4 regions of the Bradyrhizobium ottawaense genome follow, and region 1 is predicted to be linked to each of the others. Evidence: predicted binding sites of a transcription regulator. Region 1 holds the regulator's gene; each other region holds the start of a gene.
What was found. The regulator LexA, encoded in region 1, represses DNA repair genes until DNA is damaged. The targets are predictions, from matches to a motif close to TGTTCNNNNTGTGTTCNG.
Positions count from the first base shown of each region.

Region 2: a site for LexA is predicted at 2,860-2,877, ahead of CIT37_RS38380 (DNA recombination protein RmuC). Genes of this name have one in related genera too.
Region 3: a site for LexA is predicted at 1,689-1,706, ahead of CIT37_RS03850 (helicase-related protein). Genes of this name have one in related genera too.
Region 4: a site for LexA is predicted at 4,633-4,650, ahead of ruvC (crossover junction endodeoxyribonuclease RuvC). Genes of this name have one in related genera too.

Region 1 covers NZ_CP029425.2:4,082,179-4,089,447, forward strand. The annotation lists gene CIT37_RS19530 (ComEC/Rec2 family competence protein) at 1-1,420, shown strand, start outside; gene CIT37_RS19535 (GAF domain-containing protein) at 1,430-2,371, opposite strand; gene CIT37_RS19540 (hypothetical protein) at 2,588-3,022, opposite strand; gene lexA (transcriptional repressor LexA) at 3,585-4,286, opposite strand; gene CIT37_RS19550 (molybdopterin molybdotransferase MoeA) at 4,463-5,674, opposite strand; gene CIT37_RS19555 (hypothetical protein) at 5,903-6,109, opposite strand; gene CIT37_RS19560 (HAD-IA family hydrolase) at 6,280-6,903, opposite strand; gene CIT37_RS19565 (alpha-hydroxy acid oxidase) at 6,918-7,269, opposite strand, start outside.
Region 2 covers NZ_CP029425.2:8,203,397-8,210,665, reverse strand. The annotation lists gene CIT37_RS38390 (hypothetical protein) at 1-4, shown strand, start outside; gene CIT37_RS38385 (AmpG family muropeptide MFS transporter) at 124-1,488, opposite strand; gene CIT37_RS38380 (DNA recombination protein RmuC) at 1,630-2,829, opposite strand; gene def (peptide deformylase) at 3,000-3,524, shown strand; gene fmt (methionyl-tRNA formyltransferase) at 3,663-4,598, shown strand; gene truA (tRNA pseudouridine(38-40) synthase TruA) at 4,605-5,342, shown strand; gene dapE (succinyl-diaminopimelate desuccinylase) at 5,514-6,680, opposite strand; gene CIT37_RS38355 (DUF805 domain-containing protein) at 6,677-7,269, opposite strand, start outside.
Region 3 covers NZ_CP029425.2:823,655-830,923, forward strand. The annotation lists gene CIT37_RS03845 (DUF3108 domain-containing protein) at 438-1,247, shown strand; gene CIT37_RS03850 (helicase-related protein) at 1,971-5,378, shown strand; gene CIT37_RS03855 (S4 domain-containing protein) at 5,428-5,658, shown strand; gene fdxA (ferredoxin FdxA) at 5,791-6,129, shown strand; gene CIT37_RS03865 (CarD family transcriptional regulator) at 6,473-7,269, shown strand, end outside.
Region 4 covers NZ_CP029425.2:7,658,314-7,665,582, reverse strand. The annotation lists gene CIT37_RS35870 (methyl-accepting chemotaxis protein) at 211-1,635, opposite strand; gene CIT37_RS35865 (methyl-accepting chemotaxis protein) at 1,743-3,488, opposite strand; gene CIT37_RS35860 (YebC/PmpR family DNA-binding transcriptional regulator) at 3,699-4,445, shown strand; gene ruvC (crossover junction endodeoxyribonuclease RuvC) at 4,681-5,208, shown strand; gene ruvA (Holliday junction branch migration protein RuvA) at 5,351-5,968, shown strand; gene ruvB (Holliday junction branch migration DNA helicase RuvB) at 6,118-7,152, shown strand.

The sequences.
Region 1 (7,269 bases):
GGTCAACGACGCGATGTTCATCTCGGGGCTCGGCCATGTGTTGTCGATCTCCGGCTATCACATGGCGGTCGTCGCCGGCGTCGTCTTCTTCGCGGTGCGCGCACTGCTGGCCTTGATCCCGGGACTGGCGGCCGGCTTTGCCATCAAGAAATGGTCGGCGGCCGCAGCGCTGGTGGCGGCTGCGTTCTATCTGCTCTTGTCTGGCGCGGAGGTCGCGACGCAACGTTCGTTCTTCATGACGGCGGTGGTGCTGATCGCCGTGATGGTCGATCGCCGCGCCATCACCTTCCGTACGCTCGCGGTGGCGGCGCTGATCGTGCTCGCGGTCGCGCCGGAAGCGCTTGTGCATCCGAGTTTCCAGATGTCCTTTGCCGCGACGCTGGGTCTCGTCGCGCTGGTACAGATCGGCATGCCGAACCTGTTTGCCTCACCCGATCATTCGGCGACCGCGCGCGTCGCGATGTGGGGCGGCCGCGAGATCGCGATGCTGTTCCTGGCCTCGCTGATCGCCGGGCTTGCGACCACGCCCTACGCCGCCTTCCACTTCCACCGCGTCACGCCCTACGGCGTGCTCGCCAATCTCGGTGCGATGCCGGTGGTCTCGGCGCTGGTGATGCCGGCGGGGCTGCTGGGATTGCTCGCAGCGCCGTTCGGGCTCGACGGCGTGTTCTGGTGGCTGATGGGGATCGGCATCGACTGGATGGTCGCGGTCTCGCGCTGGGTGGCGGCATTGCCGGGCGCGGTCGGCCGCATCCCGGCGTTCGGCATCGCGCCGCTGATCGCAGCGAGCCTGGGGGTCATCGTGATGGGCCTGTTGCGTACGCCGTTGCGCTGGGGCGGTGCCGTCGTGCTGCTGGTTTCCATCGGCTGGGGGCTGTCGGTGCGGCAGCCCGATATCCTGATTGCCGGGGACGGCGCGAGCGTCGCGGTGCGGGGCGGCGACGGGCGTTTGCATCTGATCAGGGCAGGCAAGGACAATTTCGTGCTGAGGGAGTGGTTGGCTGCCGACGCCGATCCGCGCGATGCCGGCAGTAGCGCGCTGGCGAGCGGCATATCGTGCGACGAGTCGGGCTGCGTAACGCCGCTCGCAGACGGACGGCTGGTCGCGCTGGCCTCGCGCATCGACGCGTTGGCGGACGATTGCAACCGGGCTGCACTGGTGGTGACGTCAAGGCCCGCGCCGCCCGATTGTGCGGCGATGGTGGTGGATCGGCAGCGGCTCGCTCGCCAGGGCGCGCTGGCATTGACCCGGCGTGGCGACGGCTTTTCGGTTCAGGCGGTGAGGGCAAGAGGCACGAACCGCCCGTGGTTACCGGCCGGTGCGGGCGAAGGTGACTTCGACGGCAGCCTTGCGCAGAAGGCGGCTCCCCGCAGCCGCGACGCAACGCCATCGGAGACCGACTTGCAGGCCGACGATTGACGCCATCGATTACAGATACCAGGCCAGCACGGCTTCGAGCTTTGCCTTGCCGATGACCGGCAGGGCCACCATTCGGCTCAGCCCGGCTGCGCAGGCCTCAGAGCCCGCGATCGAGCCGTCATGAGTGAGATCGTCGTTGAGCGCGGGCATGCCGGCGGCCCAGGCGCCGCCGATGCTGCCTTCGCCCCTGGCAATGGAATTGGCGGCATAGCGGGCGGCAAGGTCGGTCTGCGCGCTGCAATCGCCGGCGCGAAAGACCAGCGCCGAACGGGCCTCGTTCGGGACCCAGATCTCGAAGCGTCGCGCAATCGGCGTTGCCTGCGCGGAGAGGAAAGTCAGGACCCAGGTTTGGTCGGTGCCGGTTCGGTAGGGCACGCCGACACCCAGATTGATCCCGACCTTGGCTGCGTCCTCCCAGCGCAGGAAGCTCTTGGCGTCGTGCAGGTCCTTGATGATCAGCGGCAGGCCCGCCTTCCAGGTGCGTCCGGGAAGTCCGAAGCCGCGAGGAAATTTAGTGTGGCGCGAGTTGAATTCGAACATGTCCGCCGCGCCGTAATAGCCGTCGACGAGGCCCATCTCGTGGGAGAGATCAGGATCGTTGTGCCAGAGTTCGATCGCGCCGACATGCGCCTCGTCGTCGCCGCAGAACAGCACCATCACGGCTTGCAGAAATTCGCCTGCAAACACCGGCACCGCCACGCCGCAGGTGAGGCCGGCGGCGACGGCCTGATCGGTCCGCTTGAAATAGGAGTTGGCGAATTTCGTGAGGATGACGGGATGGCCGCAGGCCCAGGCCTTGCCTGGAAGCCCCTCGTCATATCCGAAGTGCAGATCTTCGCTGACGGCCTTGAACGCGGACAGCCCTTCGTCGTAGAGGCCGCCGCCGAATTCCAGCCGCATGCGCGTCCGGTCAGGCACCCAGAGTTCAACGACGCGAATAAAGGTTTTCATCGAGCGTGTCCGCCGCCTCAAACCACGACAGCATCGGTCATTTGGCTGCGGAGCGGAGGTTCAAAATTCAGGCAGGACGGCCCAAACTTCGTGCGGCGACGAGGTGCGGCGGCGCTCGCCGATCGAATTTCGTGAAACACAAACCCACCGGGCTCGCCGGCATCGGCCGGCGACGGCATTTCAATCCTGGCCCCGGACCCGCCGGGCCGGAGGGCGTCAGCCGATCGGCAGTCGCGTGACCGTCGGGCGACTGTCGGCGATGATCTGCGGCTTGTGCTCGCGCTCGCCGATCGGCTGGGTCACCGGCAGTTGCAGCACGGTTGCGCGCTGGCCCTCGACGAGCTGCGTCACCAGCACGGATTTGCCGTCCGGGAATTCGATCGCATCATGATGGCGATCGGGAATGTGCGGATCGATCTTGCCGAACTTGCCGACGCGGGAGTTGACGGTGCGCGTCCAGATCCAGCGGTTGTCGTAACGGACGTTATCGGCGAAGGCGAGCTCCGTTCCCGGCAGCAGGCAGACCGCGACGGAGAGATCGGCTTCGGAGGCGAAGCCGCGCGTCGAGGTGCCGCGGAATGTTGTCGTGACGATCGTCTCGCCGACTTCTGCGGGGCGCGTCGCGACGGCATGCAGGCTGTAGTCACACATCGGGTGCTCCTCTATGCAGAGATAGCGACCCGCACCCCTTTTGGAGGCGCAGGCCCCTACCAGAGTGGAAGCACGTGACGGTCTGCTTGGTTGTAGGCAAATCTGCGGCTGGGATCCGCGAGCCCCGATCACATTATCTTTTCCATCTTTTCCGAATTCGATAGGAACAAAGTCGGCTTCCGTGCATTTGGCAGGCGCGCGTCAACGACCGGCGAAACCAGCCAGCCCGAGTATCGTCAGCTCGGCTGCGTGCGCGCTGCATTGCGGTTGTTGCGGATTTTCTGGATCACGGCCGTGTCCTAGCCGACATGAATGATGCGACCAGCGTTGCTGCGGCTGCGCTCAAACGATCCGGCGCATTTGGGCTGTCCCCCTCGAACTCGCAAGGCCGCGAAGCGATGTTGCTTCCCGCGGCCTGCCGAGGATGTCGCGAAAGGGGGAGGGGCCGGACAATCTGTGCAGAACCAGAAAGACTATCCAGCCGGAGCGGACCATCATCCGCTCCAATCTCTGATCGGCGATGCCGACCGAAGGCGCGCGCGAGGCGCTGAAGACTCCGGTATCAGTACTTGCGGTAAAGCCCGATCAGCTTGCCCTGAATCTTCACGCGGTTCGGCGGCAGGATGCGCACCTCGTAAGCGGCATTGGCGGGCTCCAGCGCGATCGAGGCGCCGCGGCGGCGGAAGCGCTTGAGCGTGGCTTCCTCGTCGTCGATCAGCGCCACCACGATGTCGCCGGTATCGGCGCTCTCGTTGCGCTGGATCAGCGCCATGTCGCCGTCGAGGATGCCGGCCTCGACCATGGAATCGCCGCGCACTTCGAGCGCGTAATGCTCGCCGGAGCCGAGCATGTCTGGAGGCACGCTGATGGTGTGGCTGCGTGTCTGCAACGCCTCGATGGGGGTGCCGGCCGCGATGCGGCCCATCACGGGCACCGCAACGGGCCGCTCGCCCTCGTCCGCGGACGGGCTGGAGCTCGCGCGCAGCTTGCCGAGATTGCCCTCGATGACGCTTGGCGTGAAGCCGCGTCGGTTGCCGGCGGCAGCTTGGAGCTCCGGCAGCTTGATCACTTCGATGGCCCGGGCGCGGTTGGGCAGCCGGCGGATGAAGCCGCGCTCCTCGAGTGCGGTGATCAGGCGGTGGATGCCTGACTTCGAGCGCAGGTCGAGCGCATCCTTCATCTCGTCGAAGGACGGCGGCACGCCGCTTTCCTTCAAGCGTTCGCTGATGAACCGCAGAAGCTCGTATTGTTTGCGCGTTAACATCTCGACCAAAGTCCCCCGGTTGATGTCGTTCGATTCCGAGACGATGAGTTCAGCGATAAGCCGCTACATCCTCGAAACAAATCATGAACGGACACTATATGTTCGATACATGTTCCGCAACTGCTTAATTTACCGTGAACAGAGCGAAACTCGCCGAATGCGTGTGGCCGCGCAGTTCAGACGGGGAGCCGCAGCACTTCGCAGGGGCTGCCGGCCTCGGCCTTTGGCGCAAGCGGTGCGCGCACGAGAAGTACCTGTGCTGCAGCAAGATTCGCAAGCAGAGAGGAGTCTTGATGGCTGACGGGAAGGGCGACGAGCGTGCCGTCGTCGCGCAGCTCCAGGCGCGCGCGCAGATAATCCTCGCGCTGGTCATTGGCGCCGAGATCGCGGCCCAGCACGGCGCGCTCGCGACGGTGATGAATCACCGAACGGCCCGACAGCGCGCGAATCAGCGGTACCATGAACAGGAAGGCGCACACGTAGGACGACACGGGATTGCCGGGCAGGCCAATGACGCTCATCGTCCCTAAGCGTCCGTGCATCATCGGCTTGCCGGGCCGCATCGCGATCTTCCAGAACGCCAACGCGATGCCTTCGTCCTTCAGCGCCTGCTGGACCAGATCGTGGTCGCCGACCGATGCGCCCCCGGTCGTGACCAGGACGTCGGCGCCGCTTTCGCGCGCGCGGCGGATGCCGGCGGTGGTGGCCTCCAGCGTATCGGCGGCAACACCGAGGTCGATGGTCTCGGCGCCCTCGCTGCGGGCGAGCGCGTGCAGGGCATAGCCGTTGGAATAGACGATCTGGCCGTGCCCGGGCGTTGAGCCCGGCATCACCAGTTCATCGCCGGTGGCGAGGATCGCGACCTTCGGACGACGGCAGACGGCGAGTTGCGGGTGATTCATTCCAGCGGCGAGGGCGAGATCGCGCTCTGTCAGACGGGTTCCCTTGCGCAGGAGGACGTCACCCTCGCGGAAATCAACGCCGGCGGGGCGGATGTGCCGACCCACGATCGCGGCTTCCTTGATCGTTATTTGCTTGCCCTCGGCGATCGTGTCCTCCTGGATCACGACTGCGTCGGCGCCGTCGGGAACGACGCCGCCGGTGAAGATCCGCACGGCTTCGCCGGCGGCGACCCTCTCCGTGAACGGACGGCCCGCTGCGACCTCACCGATCAACGTCAGCCTGGAATCGATCGTTGCCGCATCGGCCGCGCGCACGGCGTAGCCGTCCATCGCCGACATCGCCTGGGGCGGTTGGGTGCGCCGCGCAGCGACGTCCTGCGCGAGCACGCGATGGTAGGCTTCGTCGAGTGAAACCATCTCTGCAGGCAGCGGCTCTGCACCCGCCAGCACCGCAGCAAGGGCGTCGGAAACCGGCATCAAGGCCACGGCGAAACTCCTGCTCGGCACGTTCGGACGAAATGTTCCGACAGTCTTCTAGCCGAGCGCGGGGGCAGAGGCAAAAATGCGGAGCGGGCACGATTTATCTTGCCGCTTTCCGGCCCTGGATCGAAGGCAGGCTCAGGCTTGGCGTGGCATGATCCAGAGAACGAGGCCGATCGGCAGGAGGGTGGCCATGGCGAGGACGAGAATGACGAGTGCCACGGCCGGCATCGCTCAACTCCCGCTCGGCCGGTCCGGCCCGTCGTCCAGCGCGACGTCGGGAGCCTTCGGCCCTTGATCCTTGTCGGGCAGCGGATCGGCCTGGGATTTCAGGTCGGCGGCCTTGCTGATCAGCTTGGCGGAAAGGTCAGAATCCGAGGTGGTTCTTGCGAATTCAAGCAGGAGAGAGGCTTGCTTGGTGAGATAGGTTTTGCCCAGCACGTCCATAAGTCCGGTGTAGAAGTCCCAACGGACTCAAGAGTCCGGAAGGGGCCATTCCGTTCCCGGAACTCCGTACAAAAATGCACAAAGCGCTCTGGTTCCTCATTTTGGGCAAAATTGGCTCCGGGAGGGCTGCCCCGACGTTGGCGCCTCCCGATGAGCGGAGATCGTCAGATGCCCAATGCCTTCAAGGCGTTCTCGACGTCGCGCGGCGACGTCACATGCACCGCCGTCAGCCCGCGCGACCGCGCGCCTTCGATGTTCTCGGCGAGGTCGTCGAAGAACACGATACGTGCTGCGGGCACGCCGATCGCGGCGACGACATGGTCGAAGGCTTCCGCGTCGGGTTTGCGCAGGCCGATGCTGGACGACAGATACAGCGCGCGGAAATGGCCGAGCAGTTCGCCATATTCCTTCGAGAAATAGTCAACATGCGGCCGGTTGGTGTTGGAGAAGGCATAGAGCGGCATCTGTTTCGCCGCGCGCGGCAGCAGCTCGGCGATATCAGGCATCTCGCCGGCGAAGATCGCGTTCCAGCCTTCCAGGAACTGGGCGTCCGAAATGCCGATGCCGAGCGAAGCACGCAGCGAAGCGAAATAGTCCTCGTCGCTGATCTTGCCGACCTCGTGCAGCCGGTAAGCCTCGTCACGCACATAGCGCGCGACGATGGCCTCGGGCTGGCAGCCGGCATGTCCCGCCCAGCAGGCGATCGCCTTGGAGAAGTCGATGTCGAGCACCACGCGCCCGAGATCGAACAGCAGCGCATCCGCGCTGCCGGGAGAGAGCGATGTCATTGCGTCCTTTTCACTCAGTATCGATACGGATCGTGGTCGAACAGCGGGAATGCGCTGAACACGCTCGGCGCGTTGGTGGCGGTCGCCGGATGCAGGCAGGATTTGTCGACCTCGGCAAATGACGTGGCGCCCAAAAGGCCGAGGCAGCGCAGCACCTCGTCCTCCAGCAGCTCCAGCATCCGCGCGACGCCGGCCTCGCCAGCCGCCGCCAGCGCCCAGCATTGCAGCCGGCCGATCCCGACCAGGTCCGCGCCCGCCGCGATCGCCTTGACGATGTCGGTGCCGCGACAGATGCCGCCATCGACCATGATCTTGGCGCGGCCCTTCACGGCCTCGACGATCTCGGGCAGCACATGCATGGCGCCG
Region 2 (7,269 bases), 4.1 Mb from region 1:
GTAGGGGGATCAGATCGAGATGCCGTAGGGTGGGCAGAGCGAAGCGTGCCCACCGCCTCTGTCGAATGCTTGGAGCGATGATGGGCACGGCGCAAGTGCGCCTTTGCCCACCCTACGAGAGCATCACACCCTCACCGGCCCCAGCGCTTCGAAATGTCCGCGCTTCTGCAGCCACGCGAGCAGCACCAGGCTCGGGACTGCCACCAGCACGCAGATCACGAAGAACAGCGGCCAGCCCGTGGTGTCCGCGACATAGCCCGCGCTCGACGACAGATATGTTCGCCCCACCGCCGCGAGCGCGGTGAGCAGCGCATATTGCGTCGCCGTGTGCAGCGGGTTCTGGCAGAGCGCCGAGAGGTAGGCCACGAAGATCACGGTGCCGATGGCGCTGGTGAAGTTCTCGGCACAGATCGCGAGCGCCAGCGCCCATTGATTGGTGCCGACCACTGCGAGCCAGGCAAAGGACAAATTGGCCAGCGCCTGCACCACGCCACCGATCCAGAGCGACATTGCCAGCGGATAGCGCCGCGCGACGAAACCACCGGCAAACCCGCCGATCAGGGTGGCGGCGAGGCCGACGCCCTTCACGATCGCCGCATAATCGTTGCGGGTGAAGCCGAGGTCGATCACGAACGGCGCCGTCATCGTGCCCGAGAAGGCATCGGTGAACTTGAATAGCACGACGAAGGCGAGCGCGGCGAGAGCATCCTTGCGCGACAGGAATTCGGAGAACGCGCCGATCGCCGCGCTCAACACACGCGCAAATGCGGTCTCGGTTTGTGTCGCAGCTTCCGCCTGTGCGGATTGCGCCGGCTCGGTCGCGGCCAGCGCGGTGATCGTGCCGATCAGCACCATCGCGGCCATCACCACATAGCCCCACATCCACGCCGAGGTGCGGGGTATGCCGGTGCCTTCGAAGCCCGAGACGATGAACAGCGCGCCCGCGGTCGAGACCAGCATTCCGATGCGGTAGGCCGCAACGTAAGCCGCCATACCGGCGGCCTGCTCGCTCTCCGGCAGGCTCTCGACGCGGAAGGCATCGACCACGATGTCCTGTGTCGACGATGTCGTCGCCACCAGCAGCGCGCCCAGCGCGACGTAGAACGGCGAGCGCGCGGGGTCGGTCATCGCCAGCAGCAGGATCGCGACGATCAGCAGCAATTGCGAGAACAGCAGCCAGCCGCGCCGCCGCCCGAACGCGCGGGTGAACAGCGGCACATGCAGCGCATCCACCAGCGGCGCCCACAGGAATTTCAGCGTGTAGGGCGTGCCGACCAGCGCGAACAGCCCGATCGTCTTCAGGTCAACCCCGGCCTCGCGCATCCACACCAGCAGCGTGGAGCCCGACAGCGCCAGCGGCAGCCCCGAGGAGAAGCCGAGGAACAGCACGATCAGCACCCGGGGCTGCAGGTACACGGCAAGGCTGTCGCGCCAGGAGGGCGCAGGGACGGAGGTCGCGGCGGGGGAGGTCACGTCGGGAGCGGTCATGGGGCGGTGTTAGCAGATTCTGGGGGTGATGCCTCTGCCACAAATCCCGTCATGCCCGGGCTTGTCCCGGGCATCCACGTTCTTGGTGCCGTTGAAAAGTCCGTGGATGGCCGGGACAAGCCTGGCCATGACGAAACGGTGTCACTCCCCCGCCTGGAGCTTCCGCGGAAACAGCTCGCCCGCGCCCGCGACCAGCCGCGGTCCCTCGGCCGGCGCGTCCGCCTTGCTGAAATCGAGCTCCTCGATTCGTCCTGCGCGCTTCTCGATCTTGTCGGCGGAAATCAGGATCTGGCGGACGTCCTCGTTCGCATCGGAAAAATGCTTCTGCAATTTGACCACGCGATCCCTGAGACGACCCAGATCGTCGCCGAGCTTGATCACTTCAGTCTGAATCTGGTCGGCGGCATCGCGCATGCGCGCGTCCTTCATGATCTGCTGCATGACCTGGATCGCCAGCATCAAGAGCGAGGGCGACACCAGCACCACGCGGGCGCGATAGGCCTTCTGGATCACGTCGTCGAAACCGTCATGGATTTCCGCATAGACCGATTCCGACGGCACGAACATCAGTGCCATCTCCTGGGTCTCGCCGGTGACGAGATATTTTTCCGCGATGTCGCTGACATGCTTCATCACGTCGCCGCGCAGCCGCTGCGTGGCAACGCGCTTCTCCTCGTCGGTGCGGGCGTCGTGCAGCGCCGTCATCGCCTCCAGCGGAAACTTCGCGTCGATGCAGAGCGGGCGCTGGTCTGGCAGGAACACGACGCAGTCGGGCCGCTTGCCGGTCGAGAGCGTGAACTGGAACTCGTAGGCGCCCTTCGGCAGACCGTCCTGGACGATCGCCTCCATCCGCGCCTGGCCGAAGGCGCCGCGCGACTGCTTGTTGGCGAGCACGTCGCGCAGGGTCGTCACCTGGGTGGTGAGATCGGTGAGGTTCTTGTGGGCGCTGTCGATGATGCCGAGCCGCTCGTGCAGCGCGCGCAGGCTCTCCATGGTGTTGCGCGTCGAATGTTCCATCGACTGGCCGACGCGATGGGTGACCGAATCCAGCCGCTCGTTGACCGCGCGCGCCATCTCGGCCTGGCGTCCCGCCAGCGCCTGGGTCATGGCGTCGACCCTCCCTGAGGATTCGCTCTGGGCGCGCAGCACCTCGCTCAGGCGCTCCTCGAGCTCGTCGGCCCGGATCGCATGCGCCATCGCGAGTTCCGCGCCGCGCCGGCCCGAGCGGGCGATCACGACGGCGATCGTCACCAGCAGGGTGAGGACAAGGGCGCCGAAGCCGATCAGGGCATCAATCGTGCGCACCGGCCAGTCGGCCAGCATGAATATGATCTCGTTCATGGGCCCTTCTAGCGCGATTCGCCGACCTTAGCGAACGAAGAGGGAACGGTTATGGTTAATAGCCCCCTAATTTTTATGGTTAACGAAACCTCAAGTTTTATGGTTAGCGAGGGGTTAACGGGGTTCCCGGCCGGATTGACCGCGTCCGGCGCGCGGCTTAAATCGCGGCCATGGCCCTCAGAGAAATCATCATCCTGCCCGACAGGCGGCTGCGTCTGGTCTCCAAGCCGATCGAGAAGGTCACGCCGGAGATTCGCAAGCTTGCCGACGACATGTTCGAGACCATGTACGACGCGCCCGGTATTGGCCTCGCCGCGATCCAGGTCGCGCAGCCGCTGCGGCTGATCACCATGGACCTCGCCAAACGCGACGAGAACGGCGAGACCACGCCACTTCCGCGCGTCTTCATCAACCCCGAGATCATCGCCTCGTCCGAGGAGCTCTCGGTCTACGAGGAAGGCTGTCTCTCGATCCCCGAATATTACGAGGAGGTCGAGCGCCCTGCGAAGGTGCGCGTGCGCTTCACCGATCTCGACGGCAAGGTGCACGAGGAGGACGCCGAAGGTCTCTATGCCACCTGCATCCAGCACGAGATCGACCATCTCAACGGCGTGCTGTTCGTCGACTATCTGTCGAAGCTCAAGCGCGACCGCGTGATGAAGAAGTTCGAGAAGGCCGCCAAGCGCGCGGAGTAACCACGTTCTCCGCCGTCATGCCCGGCCTTGTGCCGGGCATCCACGTTCTGTGCCGCCGCAGGCCGGAAGAACGTGGATGGCCGGGACAAGCCCGGCCATGACGAGTACGTTGCTCGTTTCCGAGGATTGTCTCGCCACATGCCCCTCCGCCTGATCTTCATGGGCACGCCCGATTTCTCCGTGCCGACGCTGCTCGAGCTGGTCGCGCATGGCCACGAGATCGTCGCCGTCTACACCCGCGCGCCGAAGCCCGGCGGGCGGCGCGGCCTGCAATTGCAGCCGACGCCGGTCGAAGAAGCTGCGCGAAAGCTCGGCATTCCCGTGCTGACGCCGAAGACGCTGAAGACGCAAGAGGCGCTCGACGAGTTTAGCACCTTCGATGCGGATGCGGCCGTCGTCGTCGCCTACGGCATGATCCTGCCGCAGGCGATCCTCGATGCGCCAAAACTCGGCTGCTACAATCTGCACGCTTCGCTGCTGCCGCGCTGGCGCGGCGCAGCGCCGATCAACCGTGCGATCATGGACGGCGATGCCGAGAGCGGCGTGATGGTGATGAAGATGGATGTCGGTCTCGATACCGGCGACGTCGCCATGGCCGAGCGCCTCGCGATCACGGACAACATGACTGCACTCGATTTGCACGATCGTCTCTCCCGTCTCGGCGCCGATCTCATGGTGCGCGCGATGGCCGCGCTCGGGCGCGGCGGGCTCCAGCTCAAGAAGCAGAGCGAGGACGGTGTCACCTACGCCGCCAAGATCGACAAGGCCGAGGCGCGCATCGACTGGACCAGGCCGGCGCGTGCCGTGCTGCGTCACATCCACGGCCTGTCGCCATTCCCCGGCGCCTGGGCCGAGCTTGCCGGCGTCAGCGAGAATGCGCGCGTCAAGATCCTGCGGTGTGAATTGGCAAAGGGGTCGGGCGCGCCGGGCGAGGTGCTCGATGACAACCTCACCATCGCCTGCGGTGAGGGCGCCATCCGCATCATCGAGATCCAGCGCGAAGGCAAGGGCCGGATGCAGGCCGCGGATTTCCTGCGCGGCGTGCCGTTGAAGGCGGGAGCGAGGTTCAACTGATCAGCGATGCCCCGCTACAAGCTCACCATCGAGTATGACGGCGCGCCGTTTTTCGGCTGGCAGGTGCAGGACACGCTGCCTTCGGTGCAGGGCGCGCTGGAGGCGGCCGTGAAGGCGATGACCGGCGCGGATTTGCGGGTGCATGGCGCCGGCCGCACCGATGCCGGCGTGCATGCGCGTGGCCAGGTCGCGCATGTCGATATCGACAAGCAGTTTCCGCCGGGCCGTTTTCGCGATGGGCTCAACGCGCATCTGCGCCCGTATCCGATCGCGGTGCTGGAGGCGGAGATCGTGCCTGACACGTTCGAGGCGCGCTTCTCCGCGGTGAAGCGCCACTACCGCTACCGCGTGATCAACACCCGCGCCAACCTCGCGCTCGACATCGGCCACGCCTGGCGCGTGCCGCGCCGGCTCGATGCGGATGCGATGCATGCGGCGGCACAGCGTCTGCTCGGCAAGCACGATTTCACCACGTTCCGCGACACCGAGTGCCAGGCCAAGTCACCGGAGAAGACGCTCGACCAGCTCGACGTGCTGCGTGACGGCCGCGAGATCACCATCGTCACCTCGGCGCGCTCGTTCCTGCACAGCCAGGTGCGCTCGATGGTGGGCTCGCTGATCTGGGTCGGCGAGGGCCGCTGGACCGCCGACGACCTCTCCGCAGCGTTAGAGGCGCGCAACCGCGCCGCCTGCGGCATCGTCGCCCCGCCGGATGGGCTGTATCTGATGAAGGTGGACTATTAGCGCGTGATGCCGCCACTTCCGTCATGGCCGGGCTTGTCCCGGCCATCCACGATCTTTCTTGCTGGGACTGAAGTACGTGGATGCCCGGGCCTTCGCCTCGCCGAAGAGGCTTTGGCCTCGCAGGCGGGACAAGCCCGGGCATGACGGCGGAATACTTGGCAATGACCGCACCTACCCGAAATACCGCGTCAAAATCCCGCGATAGACCTGCGTCAGCTTCTCCAGATCCTTGACGGGCACCCGCTCGTCGACCTGATGCATGGTCTGGCCGACCAGACCGAACTCGATCACCGGGCAGTAGCTGGAAATGAACCGCGCATCCGACGTGCCACCTGATGTCGACAGCTCGGGCTTGCGGCCCGTCACCTCCTCGATCGCGGAGACCGCGAGATCGGTGAACGGGCCCGGCTTGGTCACGAACACGTTGGAGTTCGAGGGCTCCCAGACGATGCGGGCCTTGATGCGGTTGCCGCAGGCTTTTGTCAGCCGCGTCTCGACCAGCTCGCGCAACGAGGCCTGGGTGTGGTTGTCGTTGTAGCGGATGTTGAACTTGGCGCGGGCCTCGCCGGGGATGACGTTGCTCGCTTTGTTGCCGACGTCGACCGAGGTGAATTCGAGATTGGAGGCCTGGAATTGCGCGCTGCCATGGTCGAGCGGCTCGTCGGAGATCGCAACGATCAGCCTGGAGATGTCAGGCACCGGATTGGAGGCGCGATGCGGATAGGCGACATGGCCCTGCACGCCGTCCACGTACAGCGTGCCGGATTGCGAGCCGCGGCGGCCGACCTTGATGGTGTCGCCGAGCGCCTCGACATTGGAGGGCTCGCCCAGCACGCAATGGTCGAATTTCTCGCCGCGCTCGGCCGTCCATTTCAATAGCTTGATGGTGCCGTTGATGGAGACGTCTTCCTCGTCGCCCGTAATCAGGAACGAGATCGAGCCCTTTCCGTCGTTGCGCGGCTTGCCGTCATTGGCGGCGAGATGCTCCAGCACCGCGGCGACCGAGCAGGCGATGCCGCCCTTCATGTCGACCGCGCCGCGGCCGTGCAGGATGCCGTCCTTCACCTCACCGGAGAACGCACCGATGCTCCAGGCGCTCTCGTCACCGGGTGGCACCACGTCGGTATGGCCGGCAAAGGTGATGTGCGGGCCTTCGGTGCCGATCCGCGCATAGAGATTGTCGACGTCGGCGGTGCCGGGCTCGCTGAAGGTCACGCGGTGGCAGGCGAAGCCGGCGGCGGTGAGGGCTTTTTCGAGCACCCCGAGCGCACCGGCATCTTCAGGGGTTACCGAGGGGCAGCGGATCAGATCGCGGGCAATGGAGAGAGCATCGGTCATGCGCCCCGCTTAACATGCATGCCGCCGGGTGGGCTAGCGCGGGGCGGGACAATTTCGATCTCGCGGCTCTGGTCCCAGCCTTTCGCAGGGGAGGCGGCGGATGCCGAACTGTCCTCGATATCGAGGAGCGGATCAGGGCCGAACCGGTTGTGGCCCGAGGTGCCGGACCGGCAGAACATTTCGACGAGGCCCCACAGCCACAGCAGTGCGGCAGTCAGGTTGAGCGAAAATATCCAGCTTGATTTGGGCAGCAGGTCCGCGAACTGGCTGAACAGGCCGGGCAAGAAGAAGAACGGAACGATCCACCAGCCGCTCTTGTCGCGGTCATGGAGTCGCTTGATCGCCGTCGCGAGATAGATCCAGAAGAACAGCGCCATGCCGGACGCCTTGAGGATCGAGCCCGCGAGATCGGCCGATGCCAGCGCGTGGGAGACGCGGGGGTCGACCAGCTTGAAGAGGCCGTCGAGACCGAAGTCGAAATCGAGCTCAATTCCGAGCTTCAGGGTGGACCTCGTCCCTCCGACGATCCCGATGACTTGACCGGCAATCTCCAGCAAGCCCGCCAGCAGCGCGACGATCAGCAGCGCCT
Region 3 (7,269 bases), 3.3 Mb from region 1:
CAAGGATTTGGGCGGTCTTTTCGCCTCTCCCCGCCTGCGGGGAGAGGCCGGAATGCGCGCGAATAGCGCGGATTCCGGGTGAGGGGGCGTCTCCGCGGGGGAGGGGGCCGCCTATGACCTCAACTATCACCGCCCTCGCGGAGAGCCCCCCTCACCCCGACCCTCTCCCCGCAAGCGGGGCGAGGGGGAAAAGGCAGCGGGAGAGGCGAAGCCGATCACCAAAACGGCAATGTTTGTCGCGCCTTACCATCACATAAAGGGCGTATTCGCGACCGAAGACTCCGGTGGAGTTCCCGGCTCGAGACGCCCGGACACATTGTTTGCCGCGGTTTTTGGCTTAAGTAACAACCGTCGCGCCCCGATTGGATTGTTTCGTGCTCACAACGTCCCCTCTTGCGCCAGAAGAGCGCTCAGTCCGCCCGCGCTTTGCCGGCTGGCTGGCGGCGCTTTGCGGCCTGGCCGTGGCGTGGGGCGCGGTGCCCGCGGCGGCGCAGGGCAAGCTCGAGGCGCAATATGAGGCCTCGCTGGCCGGCATTCCCGTCGGCAAGGGCGGCTGGAACATCGACATCCAGGACGACGTGTTCTCGGCGGCGGCCGCGGGCGGCACCTCGGGGCTATTGAAGTCGTTCACGGGCGGGTCCGGCACCGGCGCTAGCCAAGGGCGGATCGTCAACGGCGCGCTGGTGGCGACCGGCTACCAGGCCTCCACCACCACCTCGAAGAAGACCGAAGAGATCCGCATCACGCTCGACAAGGGCAATGTGAAGGATTTTGCCATTCTGCCGGAGCCGCCGGTCGATCCGGACCGTATCGTCGTCACCGACGCGCATCGCCGCGGCGTCTGGGACCCCATGACGGCCTCGCTGCTGCGCGTGCCCGGCAATGGCGACCCAGTCTCGCCGGACGCCTGCCACAACTCGGCCCCGGTGTTCGACGGCCGCATGCGCTACGATCTGAAGCTTGATTTCAAGCGCATGGAGAATGTGAAGGCGGAGAAGGGCTATCACGGCCCGGTGGTGGTCTGTTCGCTCTATTTCGTGCCCGTCGCCGGCTACATCCCCGACCGCCCCGTGATCAAATATCTCGCCGCCCAGCGCAACATCGAGATTGCGTTTGCCCCCGTCGCCGGCACCCGCGTCCTGGTCCCGTTCTGGCTGAAAGTGCCGACGCCCCTGGGGCCGGCCATGCTGGAAGCGACCAGCTTCATCACCACGGCCCAGCCGCCAAGGGTGGCGAAGACGCAGTAAGCGGCGGCTGCCGTAGCGCGTTCTCTCTCTACCCTCTCTCTCGGCCGTCATTCCGGGGCGCGACGCAGTCGCGAACCCGGAATCCATCGTGAGACAGTCTCCGCTGCACGATGGATTCCGGGCTCGCGCCAAGAGGCGCGCCCCGGAATGACGAGCAGAGTTTTTGGCTGCGTGAAGGTTTTGCAAATTCAATCACTTGCCTACTGTGCATGGGGTTGTTTTCGCAAAAATTGGTCCCGGCGGCTCCGGTCCCGGAATCCATTTGACTCCTCCCTGATTCTGATTCGACTCCGCGCCGTCCCCAACTTAAGGCTTTGCGCCATCGAAACGTCACTTGTACGGCGGCCCAAAACTCCATCTAGTTGCGGCCAATAAGACTCCCGCGACATGTTGCGTGAACGGAACATGACTCCGGGGGGAGTCAGCGATTCGGCCGCGATTCGTTCTAGAGTCGTTCCGAAGCTTAAGACTAACGGGAAAAGCGTCGCAAAGTGAGACAGTTGCGCGAGGTTTTTCTCCCTCGCCCCGCTTGCGGGGAGAGGGTCGGGGTGAGGGGGAGTCTCCACAGATGCGGTGACAGATGGACTCGCGGAGAGTCCCCCTCACCCGGCGCTTTGCGCCGACCTCTCCCCGCAAGCGGGGCGAGGTGACTTCCAAGCGCTGCCCGCCCCCGCCCACAACAGCACTGACATTCGCCCAAATCGCCACTACCTAATCCCCCAGATGCCCTTTTCCTCCTCCCCCTTCGCTTCCGAGCGCGCGCCGTCCGATCGCGTGCCTGGCGCCGGCGTCACTGCGGTGCTCGGGCCGACCAACACCGGCAAGACCCATCTCGCCATCGAGCGGATGCTGGCGCACCCTTCCGGGATGATCGGGCTGCCGCTGCGCCTCTTGGCGCGCGAGGTCTACAACAAGATCGCCGCGCGGGTCGGAGCCGAGGCGGTCGCGCTCGTCACCGGCGAGGAGAAGATCAAGCCGAAGAGCCCGCGCTATTGGGTGTCGACCGTCGAGGCGATGCCGCGCGACCTCGACGTCTCCTTCCTTGCCGTCGACGAGGTCCAGATCGCCAGCGATCTCGAACGCGGCCACGTCTTCACCGATCGGCTCCTCAACCGCCGGGGCCGCGACGAGACGCTGCTGCTCGGCGCTGCCACCATGCGCCCGATCATCGAGCGGCTGTTGCCGGGCGTCTCCATGATCACGCGGCCGCGCCTGTCGCAGCTGGAATTCGCCGGCGATCGCAAGATCACGCGCCAGCCGCGCCGCACCGCGATCGTCGCGTTCTCGGCCGATGAAGTCTACGCCATCGCCGAGCTGATCCGCCGCCAGCATGGCGGCGCCGCCGTGGTGCTGGGCTCGCTCTCACCGCGCACCCGCAATGCGCAGGTGGCGATGTTCCAGAACGGCGATGTCGATTATCTCGTCGCCACCGACGCCGTCGGCATGGGTCTCAATCTCGACGTCGACCACGTCGCCTTCGCCTCCGACCGCAAGTTCGACGGCTACCAGTTCCGCCGCCTGACGCCGTCCGAATTCGCGCAGATCGCGGGGCGCGCCGGCCGCGCCACGCGCAACGGCACTTTCGGCACCACCGGCCGCTGCGCACCGTTCGAGCCCGAGCTCGTCAACGCGCTGCAGAACCACACTTTCGACCCCGTGAAGATGCTGCAATGGCGCAACGCCAGGCTGGATTTCTCCTCGCTCGGCGCGCTCCAGGTGTCCCTGAACCTCGCCCCCGGCCACGAGGCGCTGACGCGCGCCCCTGTCGCCGAGGACATGCGCGTGCTCGACCATGCCGCCCGCGACGTCGAGGTGCGCGATATCGCGCATGGCAAGGCGGCGGTGGAGCGGCTGTGGGAGGCCTGCCAGGTCCCCGATTACCGGAAACTGTCGCCGGCCGCCCATGCCGAGCTGGTGACCACGTTGTACGGCTTCCTGATGCGGAAGGGCTGCATCCCCGACGCCTGGTTCGAGGCCCAGATCACCCAGGCCGACCGCGTCGACGGCGACATCGACACGCTGTCGGCCCGGATCGCGCAGATCCGCACCTGGACCTTCGTCGCCAACCGCCCGGACTGGCTGAAAGACCCCGAACGCTGGCAGGGGATCGCCCGCGAGGTCGAAAATAAATTATCGGATGCGCTCCATGAACGCTTGACTGAGCGTTTCGTTGATCGCCGGACCAGTGTATTGATGCGCCGCCTGCGGGAGAACACGAGCTTGAATACTGAAATCGGCAAGACCGGCGAAGTCATCGTCGAAGGCCATGTCATCGGCCGCCTCGACGGCTTCACCTTTGCACCGGATGCGGCGGAAGCTGGTTCGGATGCGAAAGCCTTGCAGGCTGCAGCGCAAGCAGTGCTCGCCGGCGAGATCAACACGCGCGCCGAAAAGCTCGGCAACGCGCCGGACGATCAGTTCGTGCTGACCTCGGAAGGCACCATCCGCTGGACCGGCGACGCCGTGGCGCGGCTGTCTGCCGCAGAGGAGGCGCTGCATCCGCGCATCCGCATCATCTCGGACGAGCGTCTCACCGGGGCGCCGCGCGAAAAAGTGCAGGCCCGGCTCGAGCTCTGGCTCAAGACGCATGTCGAGAAGCTGCTCGGGCCGATGTTCGAGCTCTCCAAGGCCGAGGACGTCACCGGCATCGCCCGCGGCATCGCCTATCAGCTCGTCGAGGCGCTCGGCGTGCTGGAGCGGCCCAAGATCGCGAACGAGCTGAAGGATCTCGACCAGCCCTCGCGCGCGGTGCTGCGCAAATACGGCGTCCGGTTCGGCGCCTACCACATCTATTTCCCCGGCCTTTTGAAGCCTGCCGCGCGTGCGCTCGCAGCGCTGTTGTGGGCGCTGAAGCAGGACAATGTCGATCTGTCCTCGCTGTCGGGCGCGCAGCATCTGGCGAGCTCGGGCCGTACCTCGTTCCCGGTCGACAAGGCGCTGCCGCGCGATGCCTATCGCGTGCTCGGCTACAAGCAGGCCGGCGAACGCGCCGTGCGCGTCGACATCCTGGAGCGTCTTGCCGATCTGATCCGCCCGGCGCTGGCCTGGCGCGAGAACGCGTCCGGCGAAAAGCCGGCCGGCGCCTTCGACGGCCGCAGTTTCGTGGTGACGCAGGCGATGACCTCGCTCACCGGATCTGCCGGCGAGGATTTCGCCTCGGTGCTGCGTGCGCTCGGCTATCGCATGGAGAAGCGTCCGCCGCTGCCGCAAAAGCCGGCCGTGGTGGAAACGGTCGCGGCCGAGACGCCGCCGGCTGAAGGAAGCGCCGACTCCTCGACCGAGACCGCGGCGGAGGCCGTTGCCGGCCTGCCGGCGGAGGCCTCCACCGAAGCGGTCGCCGAGCCGGTCACCGTCGAAGATGCGCCCGGCATGGAGGTGCAGGACGAGCCGGCCCAGGAGGCCGAGCCCGTGCTGGAAGCCTCTCCGGAGGCCCCCGTCACGCCCGAAGACGCCCCCGGCATTGCGCCGCCGGCGGAAGAGCCCGCTGCGCCCGTCGAGGCTGCCGGCCTCGAAGCCGCTCCGGCCGAGACCGCCGCAACCGAAGCTGCCGCGTCACCCGACGCCGCCGCGCCTGAAGCTGCGGCGACGCCCGCCGAGCCCGAACTGATCGAGGTCTGGCGTCCCGGCGGCCGTCACGAGGACCGCAAGCCACGCCACGAGCGCCATCGCCATCAGCGTCATCACCATCAGCCGCGTCCGCAAGGAGGCGCCGAGGCAGGTGCCGCGCCCGCGGAAGGCGGGGCCGCGCAAGCCGCCGACGGCGCGAAGCCGGGCCAGCGTCATGGCGGCCATCGCAGGGACGGCGGCAGAGACTTCCGCAAGCCGCGCGAAGGTGGCGAAGGCGCGCCGCGTCCCGAGGGGCGCGACGACAGGAATCGCCGCTTCGAGGGCAAGGATCGCGACAACAAGGGACGCGATCGCGACAAGGGCAAGTTCGGCGGAGATCGCGACAAGGGCCGTGACAACCGCGGCCGTGATCGCGACAAGGGCCGCGACCGCCAGGGCGGACCGTCGCTGCGTCCCTACGCCTCGAGCGCAAACCCGCGCGAGCGCGATCGCCCGGCCGATCCGAATTCGCCCTTCGCCAAGCTCGCCGCGCTGAAAGAGCAGCTGTCTGGTCGGAAGGAGTAATCCCACGACCGAGCGGCAGCGCCTCGACAAATGGTTGTGGCACGCGCGGGTGGTGAAGGCGCGCACCTCCGCGGCCGAGCTCGTCGGGTCGGGCCACGTTCGCGTCAACGGTGAGCGCGAAAAGTCGCCGGGGCATGCGATCAAGATCGGCGACGTCATCACCGTCGCGCTCGATCGCACCGTGCGGGTGTTGAAGGTCACCGGCTTCAGCGAGCGCCGTGGCGATGCTGCCGCGGCGCGGGTGCTCTTTGAGGAGCTAAGCGAAGCGAAACGCAATTAATTGCGTTTCGAATTCACTTCTTGGTCGATCAAACACACAAAGCGGTCATGATCGGGCCTTCCCGACCTTGCGGCGCCCGGCCATCCGCGCTACGCAAGCCGCGACTTTTAAAAGAGCTTTTCGGAGCGTTGGATGACTTACGTCGTCACTGAAAACTGCATCAAGTGCAAGTACACCGACTGCGTCGAGGTCTGCCCGGTCGATTGCTTCTACGAGGGTGACAACATGCTCGTCATCCACCCCGACGAGTGCATCGATTGCGGCGTGTGCGAGCCGGAATGCCCCGCCGACGCCATCAAGCCGGACACGGAACCGGGCCTGGAAAAGTGGCTTTCGGTCAACGCCGACTACGCCAAGAGCTGGCCGAACATCACCCAGAAGAAAGAATCACCTGCCGACGCCAAGGAATTCGACGGCATGGAAGGCAAGTTCGAGAAATATTTTTCTCCGAACCCCGGCTCCGGCGACTGAATCGGGCTCAAACTTAACCCTAATAGCGGCGCTGTCGCTGAAAACCAGCCCTCAAGACCCCTAAATCATTGATTTTTGCGGGAAATGTGCTATATTGGGCACATTAAGCCGAACCCGTCAGCCCCGTTGGCCCCGCTGGGTTCCCGTGAAACCAAATGTCGAACAGGGGCGTGGCAGTTTCCGCGCGCAGGCTGTGTCACAGAAAACGCGTAAAAAGAGTACTTCAGCGAGGGCTTCCCATAAGGAGGCCAAAAAAGTCGCCGCGGCCAGCCGTAGCGCATCCAAGGGTCGGACCGCGACGAAGGCGCCGGCTGCAAAGTCCTCGAAGAACAAAAGAAGCGCAATGCCTAACAAGACTGCCAAACCGGCCGCGAAAGCGACCGCTGCCAAGCCTGCTGTCAAGCCCGTTGCCGCCAAGGCTCCCGCTGCCAAGCCCGCCGCGTCGAAGGCTCCCGTTGCTGCTCCTGCCAAGGCTCCCGTTGCTGCCGCCAAGCCCGCCGTGAAGCCGGCGGCCGCTGCGCCGAAGGTCGAGGAAAAGAAGGTCGTGACCCAGCGTCAGGGCTTCAAGGCCAATGAATTCGTCGTCTATCCCGCTCACGGCGTCGGCCAGATCCTGGCCATCGAGGAGCAGGAGATCGCCGGCGCGAAGCTCGAGCTGTTCGTCATCAACTTCATCAAGGACAAGATGACGCTGCGCGTGCCGACCGCCAAGGTCGCCAATGTCGGCATGCGCAAGCTGTCCGAGCCGGCGCTGGTGAAGAAGGCGCTGGAGACGCTCAAGGGCCGCGCCCGCGTCAAGCGCACCATGTGGTCGCGCCGTGCCCAGGAATACGAAGCGAAGATCAATTCGGGCGACATCGTCGCGATCGCGGAAGTCGTGCGCGACCTCTATCGCTCGGAGTCGCAGCCGGAGCAGTCCTACAGCGAACGCCAGCTCTATGAAGCGGCGCTCGATCGTCTGTCCCGCGAGATCGCGGTGGTGCAGCACTCGACCGAGACCGAAGCGGTCAAGGAGATCGAGGCCCAGCTCGCCAAGAGCCCGCGCCGCAACGCCAAGGCGGAAGCCGCCGAGGGCGAGGCGGATGCCGAGGGCGATGCCGACGATACCGATGGCGACGACACCACGGTCGCCGACGAAGC
Region 4 (7,269 bases), 3.6 Mb from region 1:
TGAGGAGACCGCGAAGCGGTCGTCTCGAAGGACGAGGCGCTTGCTCCGGCCTTGCCAAGCTCGGATGCCGAACTTCGGAATAATAGCATTGTGCCCTTGTTTTGCCCGACGAGTCAAAACGGGCCGGAGGCTGCCGGCGTAAGCTATTGATTTCGGACGCCCCGGCTACTGTGCATGGGGTTGTTTTTCAGATTTTTGACTGAGCGGCCCTCAGCTCTGCCGGAAACCCATCCGGAAGGCGCCCCAACGCTTGCCGCGGATCACGATCGGCGAGGACAGGTCCTTCATCAGCACGAACTGCCCGCCGCCCATGTCGCGGCGGTAGGTCTGGAGCAGGAACGGCTTGGTGTTCGCCGCGACCTTCTGGACCGCGCGATCGTTGAACAGGCGGCGGTTGCGGCAATTGGCGTTGTTCCAGACCGGGTCCTTGCCCTGCGGCAGGCGGTAGTTGGGGTTGTGGGTCGGCAGATAGCCGCCCTTGGCCCAGGCGACACAGAACACGATGCGGGGATCGGATTTCTGGATCGGATCCTGGATCGCGGGCAGCACGCGGTCGGTGAAGTCGACGTATTTGGTGAGGTATTGCTTTGGATCGGAGCCGGGAATCTCGCGATACGTCTCGTCCATGAGCTGGTCGAGCGTGATGTCGCCGCGATCGATCGCGGCCTCGAATTCGGTCGAGATCCGCTTCGCGGTCTCGACGACGATTCGGATCAGCGGCGCGTCCGATGTCTCCACGCCGCTGTCGGCGATCAGTGCGATCAGGCCTTCGGAGGTGTCGAGCAGCTTTGTCACGCGCTGATCGGCGCTCTTGAGATCGCGCGAGGAGAGGTCGACGCCCTTGGCGAGTTCGTTCAGCTCGCTGATGACGGTGTCGCAATGTCCGAGATTGGAGGTTGCCGCGCGCGTAACGCTGCCGATCTCCGCCTCCACGGAGGCGAAGCCCTGCTGAACCCGCGAGATGATACCGGAGATCTGCTGGGCGCCTTCGCCGGCGGTCTTGGCGCGCTGCGAGGCGTCGCTGCTCTCGCCGATCAGGCCTTCGATCTGGCCGTCGAGATCGCGCACGGTGTCGGAGATCTGGTGCGTGGCCTGGCGGGTGGCTTCCGCGAGGTTCTTCACCTCGCTTGCCACCACGGCAAAACCGCGACCGGCATTGCCGGCGCGGGCGGCTTCGATGGTTGCGTTCAGCGCCAGCAGATTGGTCTGCTTCGCGATCGCCTCGATCGAGCCGGAGACTTTCGCGACCTGCGCCAGCGCCGAGCCGACGGCACTGAGGCGCGCCTCGATGCGCTCCACCGCCGCGACGAGCTCGGAGATGTGGTTGACCGCGGTGTCGACGGCGCTGCGCGATTGCGCGATCTCGCCAACCGCCGCGGACGTGGTGGTTTGCACGGCCTGCGATGCATTGGCGATATCGTGGTTGGCCGAGACCATCGTCTCGGCGGTCTCCTGGAGATGGTGGAACCGTTCCGACTGGTTTGCGACGCGGTTTGCGACTTCCTGGACGTTGCCGGCGATATCGGCGAGTTCCACGCCGAGGCCGCCGATGCGGTCGGCAAGCTGATCGATCAGCCGCTCAGCGAGCGTCCGGTTGGATCCGGTGTCCAATACTGCAAGTTGTGCGAAGGACATTTACGGGCTTTCTCCAGGCGGAGCCGTTCATCGGCTCACCGCGGCATTCCCATTCCAATTTCGACTTTAGAGGATGATTCGCGCGCGGCGTCTTGCCTGAGCGTGCACTAGAGCTTGTAGGCCGTGCGAAATCCGCCCCAGTGTCGGCCCTGCACGCGGATCGGAACGTCGATCTCGCGCATCATCACCGTATTCCCATTGCCCATGTCGCGCGCATAGCTCTGCACCAGGTACGAGCGCAGGTTGCGTGCGGCCGCCAACCCCGCCGGATCGTTGAATATCCTGCGGTTGCGACTATTGGCTGTGTTCCAGGCGACATCGCCCGGCCGCTGCGGGTGCGAATAGATCTTGTTGTGCACCGGCAGGAAGCCGTTGCGGTCGACCATGGCGCAGAACGCCAAGCGCTGGTCCTTGGCCAGAAAGACCTCCTGGAACGGCGGCAGCGCGCGGTCGGCCCAGTCGAGATATTTCGTGCGGTATTGCTGCGGATTGGTCCCGGCGATTTCGGCGTAGTCGGTGTCGAACAGGTCGTCGATCCCAACTTCGCCGCGGGCAACGGCCTGCTCGAAGATCTGGGTCAGCGCGTTGCCCGCTTCCATGGCGCGGGTGACGAACTCCGTGTTCTCTTCGTGGATCGCCCAGAGCCTGTCCTCGATCTTCTCGCGGAGCTCGGCATTGGGGCTGGCGAATTGCGCGCGTACACCGGCCTTGGATTGCTCGACCACGCGCAGGCGGCAGGCGCCGACGGCTTCGAGGGTGCCTTCGATCATCGCTTGCGGTGCAAGCCGGCCTGCATCCGCGCCGCCGATCAGCACGCCGTCCATCGAGATTTCATAGACCGGCATCACGCCGCGCGGGCTCTCGAACTTGAGATGGCAGGGCAGCCGCTCGGTCTTGCGGCGGTCGTCGTGCTCGCTCTGGCGGAGCAGCACGGCGCAGCGCGATTTCAGCTTCTGTGCGAAGGTGGTGACGGCCTTGCCGGCACTGGCGACGTTCTCGCCGTGGCTCTCGGCGGCCTTGGTCGCGGCATCGATCTCGGCTGCGCTCTCGCCGACCGAGACGATGAACTCCGAGGCGCTGGCGGCGTTGCCGGAGACTTCGCTGGTGGTGGCGTTCTGTTCGGCGACCGCGCCGTTGACGGTCTCGAAGACCGGGCGGATCGCCTCGATCGCCTGCGAGATGCGGTGCACGGCATCCGCAGAGCCGGCGGCGTCGCGCTGCAGTGCGTCGATCTTCTTGGTGATCTCTTCCGTCGCGCCTTGCGTCTGCACCGCGAGGGCCTTGACCTCGGTTGCGACGACCGCAAAGCCTTTTCCGGCAGCGCCTGCGCGTGCGGCCTCGATCGTCGAGTTGAGCGCGAGCAGCGTCGTCTGCCGCGCGATCTGCGCGATCAGGTTGACGACATTGCCGATGGCGGCGGAGGATTCGCGCAAGCGATCGACATTGGCGCGGGCTTCCTGCGCCGCGGCGCTGGCCTCGTCGGCGAGCTTGCCGGCCTCGCGAACCTGCGCTCCGATCCCCAGCGCCGACTGGGTGAATTTGTCGGCGGCATGGGCGAAGGTCGAGGCGGTTGATTGCGCGGCATTGGTCCGGCCGGTCAGGGCGTCGGTGCGGTCGCGGATGGCGGCAAGCGTCGATGCGGTCGCTTCGGCGCCGCCCGCCACCGAATTGGCGGCGCGCTCGAGCTGGCGGATCATCGCGCCGAGCTCGAGTTCCAGCAATTCCAGGATCTCCCGCGCCGAATCACCTTCGGCTGGGGCGGGCTCGGACTGGGCCACCGGCGGCGCGGGTTCTGCGGCTGCCACCGGCGCGGCCATATCCGGCAGACGCTTCCGAAATAGTCCGAATGCCATCAGGTCTCTCTTGTCGGGGGACGCTCGGAGGTTATTTTCGCAGGCTGGAATGAAGTCAGGGTTAACGATGCCTCACCTCTAGGCAGGGGGCTGTACGGGGTTACCTTAAAGTATCCGAGACCCTTTCATTCCGGTGGGTTGGCGGCCTATAAGGCCGCGTTTCCCACCCTCATTGGCGTACGCTTCCAAGAGACCCCCGAGAGACCACGCATGGCCGGACATTCCCAATTCAAGAACATCATGCACCGCAAGGGGCGGCAGGATGCCCAGAAGTCGAAGCTGTTCGGCAAGCTGGCGCGGGAAATCACCGTCGCGGCCAAGCTGGGCACGCCCGACCCCAACATGAACCCCCGCCTGCGCGCCGCCATCATCGCGGCGCGCCAGGAGAACATGCCGAAGGACAATATCGAGCGCGCCGTCAAGAAGGCGCTCGGCAATGAGGGCGAGAACTATGACGAGATCCGCTACGAGGGCTATGGCCCCGGCGGCGTCGCCGTCATCGTCGAGGCGCTGACCGACAACCGCAACCGCGCCGCCTCCGACATCCGCTCCTTCTTCACCAAGTCGGGCGGCAATCTCGGCGAAACCGGCTCGGTGTCCTTCATGTTCGATCGCACCGGAATCATCGAATACGACCGCAGCGTGGCCTCCGACGACGCCATGCTCGATGCGGCGATCGAGGCCGGCGCCGACGATGTCGTCTCCGGCGAAGCCGGTCACGAGATCTACGCCTCGACCGAAGGCTATCGCGACGTCGCCAAGGCGCTGGAGGCCAAGTTCGGCGAGCCGCGCAAGGCCGCGCTGATCTGGAAACCGCAGAACACGGTCGCGGTCGACGACGAGACCGGCGAGAAGCTGCTCAAGCTGATGGATCTGCTGAACGAGCACGACGACGTCCAGCACGTCTACGCCAATTTCGAGGTGTCGGACGCGCTGGTCGCGAAGATGGGCGGCTGAAGTTCACCGTGTCCCGGACGCGCTGCAGCGTCCCCGGCGATGCGAAGCATCGTCCGGTGCGCTGCTGCGCAGAGCCGGGACCCATCGTTCTCTAAGCATCGGTGGCAAACTGGGCCCCGGTTCAGCGCCGCACCGCTTTGCGCTGCGTCGCGCCCGGGGCACCAGACGCCACTTCCCCTGTTACTTCCGTTCTGTTTCTGTTTCCCCCACGGCAGCCAGCCGCTATCACTGACCCATGACTGCGCTCCCGATTCGTGGCCCCGTTCGCATCATCGGCATCGACCCTGGCCTCCGCCGCACCGGCTGGGGCGTGATCGAGGCTGAGGGCAATCGCCTGATCTACGTCGCCTGCGGTTCGGTGGAACCGCCGGACGATTTGCCGCTGGCGCGCCGGCTGCTCGCGATCCACGAGGGGCTCGCGGCCGTGCTCTCGAACCATCAGCCGATGGAAGCCGCGGTCGAGCAGACCTTCGTCAACAAGGACGGCGTTGCGACGCTGAAGCTCGGCCAGGCCCGCGGCGTCGCCATGCTGGCGCCCGCGATGTTCGGTATCTCTGTCGCCGAATACGCGCCGAACCAGGTCAAGAAGACCGTGGTCGGCGCCGGCCATGCCGACAAGCAACAGATCGCAATGATGCTGAAGATATTGCTGCCCAAGGCCGAGCCGCCGTCCGCCGACGCCGCCGACGCGCTCGCCATCGCCATCACCCACGCTCATCACCGCCAGAGCACCGCGCTCAGGCTGAAGGTGGCGGGGTTATGATGGGCAAGCGTACATCACCGTCGTCATGCCCGGCCTTGTGCCGGGCATCCACGTTCTTTCTTTCCGATGTTAAAGACGTGGATGGCCGGGACAAGCCCGGCCATGACGAAAGAGGAGTTCTTGCCGCGACCGAGGTCTCGAGATGATCGGCAAGCTCAAGGGCCTGATCGATTCCTACGGCGAGGATTATGTGCTCCTCGACGTCGGCGGCGTCGGCTATCAGGTGCATTGCTCGGCGCGTACACTGCAGCATCTGCCCTCGCCGGGAGAGGCTGCCGTGCTGTCGATCGAGACCTATGTCCGCGAGGACCAGATAAAACTGTTCGGCTTCCGCACCGACCAGGAGCGGGAATGGTTTCGCCTGCTCCAGACCGTGCAGGGCGTCGGCGCCAAGGTCGCGCTCGCCGTGCTCGGCACGCTGGCGCCGTTCGATCTCGCCAACGCCATCGCGCTGCGCGACAAGGCCGCGGTGGCGCGCACGCCCGGGGTCGGCCCCAAGGTCGCCGAGCGCATCGTTACCGAATTAAAGGACAAGGCGCCGGCTTTCGCCAATGTCGATCCGGCTGTGGTGCATCTTGCCGGCGCCGTCGACGACCAGCGGGCACCGCGCCCGGTGGCGGATGCGATCTCCGCGCTGGTCAATCTCGGCTATGGTCAGCCGCAAGCGGCCGCCGCCATTGCATCCGCGTCGCGCAGCGCGGGCGAGAACGCCGAGACGGCGCAACTCATTCGCCTCGGCCTGAAGGAACTGGCGAAGTGAGCGCGGCAATGGTCGGTCTCGTAGGGTGGGCAAAGCGCAGCGTGCCCACCATCTTTCAACCGATCGGAGACATGGTGGGCACGGCGCGAAGCGCGCCTTTGCCCACCCTACGAGGAGTTCGCTGAGTGAGCGATCCCAAGGCCAACCGCATGGTCTCGCCCGAGCGCCGCAGCGACGATGTCGGCGACACCGCGCTGCGCCCGCAGTCGCTGTCCGATTTCGTCGGCCAGCAGCAGGCGCGCAAGAACCTCTCGATCTTCATCGAGGCGGCGCGCAAGCGCGGCGAGGCGCTGGATCACGTCCTGTTCGTAGGTCCCCCGGGCCTGGGCAAGACCACGCTGGCGCAGATCGTGGCCAAGGAGCTCGGCGTCGGCTTTCGTGCCACGTCGGGTCCCGTCATCGCCAAGGCCGGCGATCTCGCAGCTCTACTCACCAATCTCGAAGAGCGCGACGTGCTCTTCATCGACGAGATCCACCGCCTGAGCCCGGCGGTGGAAGAGGTGCTCTATCCCGCGATGGAGGACTTTCAGCTCGACCTCATCATCGGCGAGGGCCCGGCGGCGCGCTCGGTGAAGATCGAGCTGTCGAAATTCACCCTGGTCGGCGCCACCACGCGCGCCGGCCTGCTCACCAATCCGTTGCGCGATCGTTTCGGCATTCCGGTGCGGCTCAACTTCTACACCATCGAGGAACTCGAAAGCATCGTCACCCGCGGGGCACGGGTGCTCAATGTCGGCATGAGCGCGGACGGCGCCAACGAGATCGCGCGCCGCGCTCGCGGCACGCCGCGTATCGCCGGCCGCCTGCTCCGCCGCGTGCGCGATTTCGCCTCGGCGGCCGATGCCGACAAGATCGACCGCAAGATCGCCGACCACGCCCTGAGCGCGCTCGAGGTCGATGCCGCGGGCCTCGACGCGATGGACCGTCGCTACCTCACGACCATCGCGATGAACTATGGCGGCGGCCCGGTCGGGGTCGAGACCATGGCTGCTGCACTGTCTGAACCGCGCGATGCGATCGAGGACATCATCGAGCCCTATCTGATCCAGTGCGGCTATCTCCAGCGCACCCCGCGCGGCCGTCTGCTCACCTCGCATACCTTCCGCCATCTCGGCATCGCCGAGCCCTCGCGCGATGCGGCGGCACAATTCGGCCTGTTCGGCACGGACGAGAGCGACGACTGAGCTGCGCCAATGCAGCGCGCTCCTTCTATCATGAATTTCTGGTAATCTCGTGCAGACGTTCTGCACGAACGCACCCCAATTCCGCTCCAATCGGACCGCATCAACAAGGCGCATTAC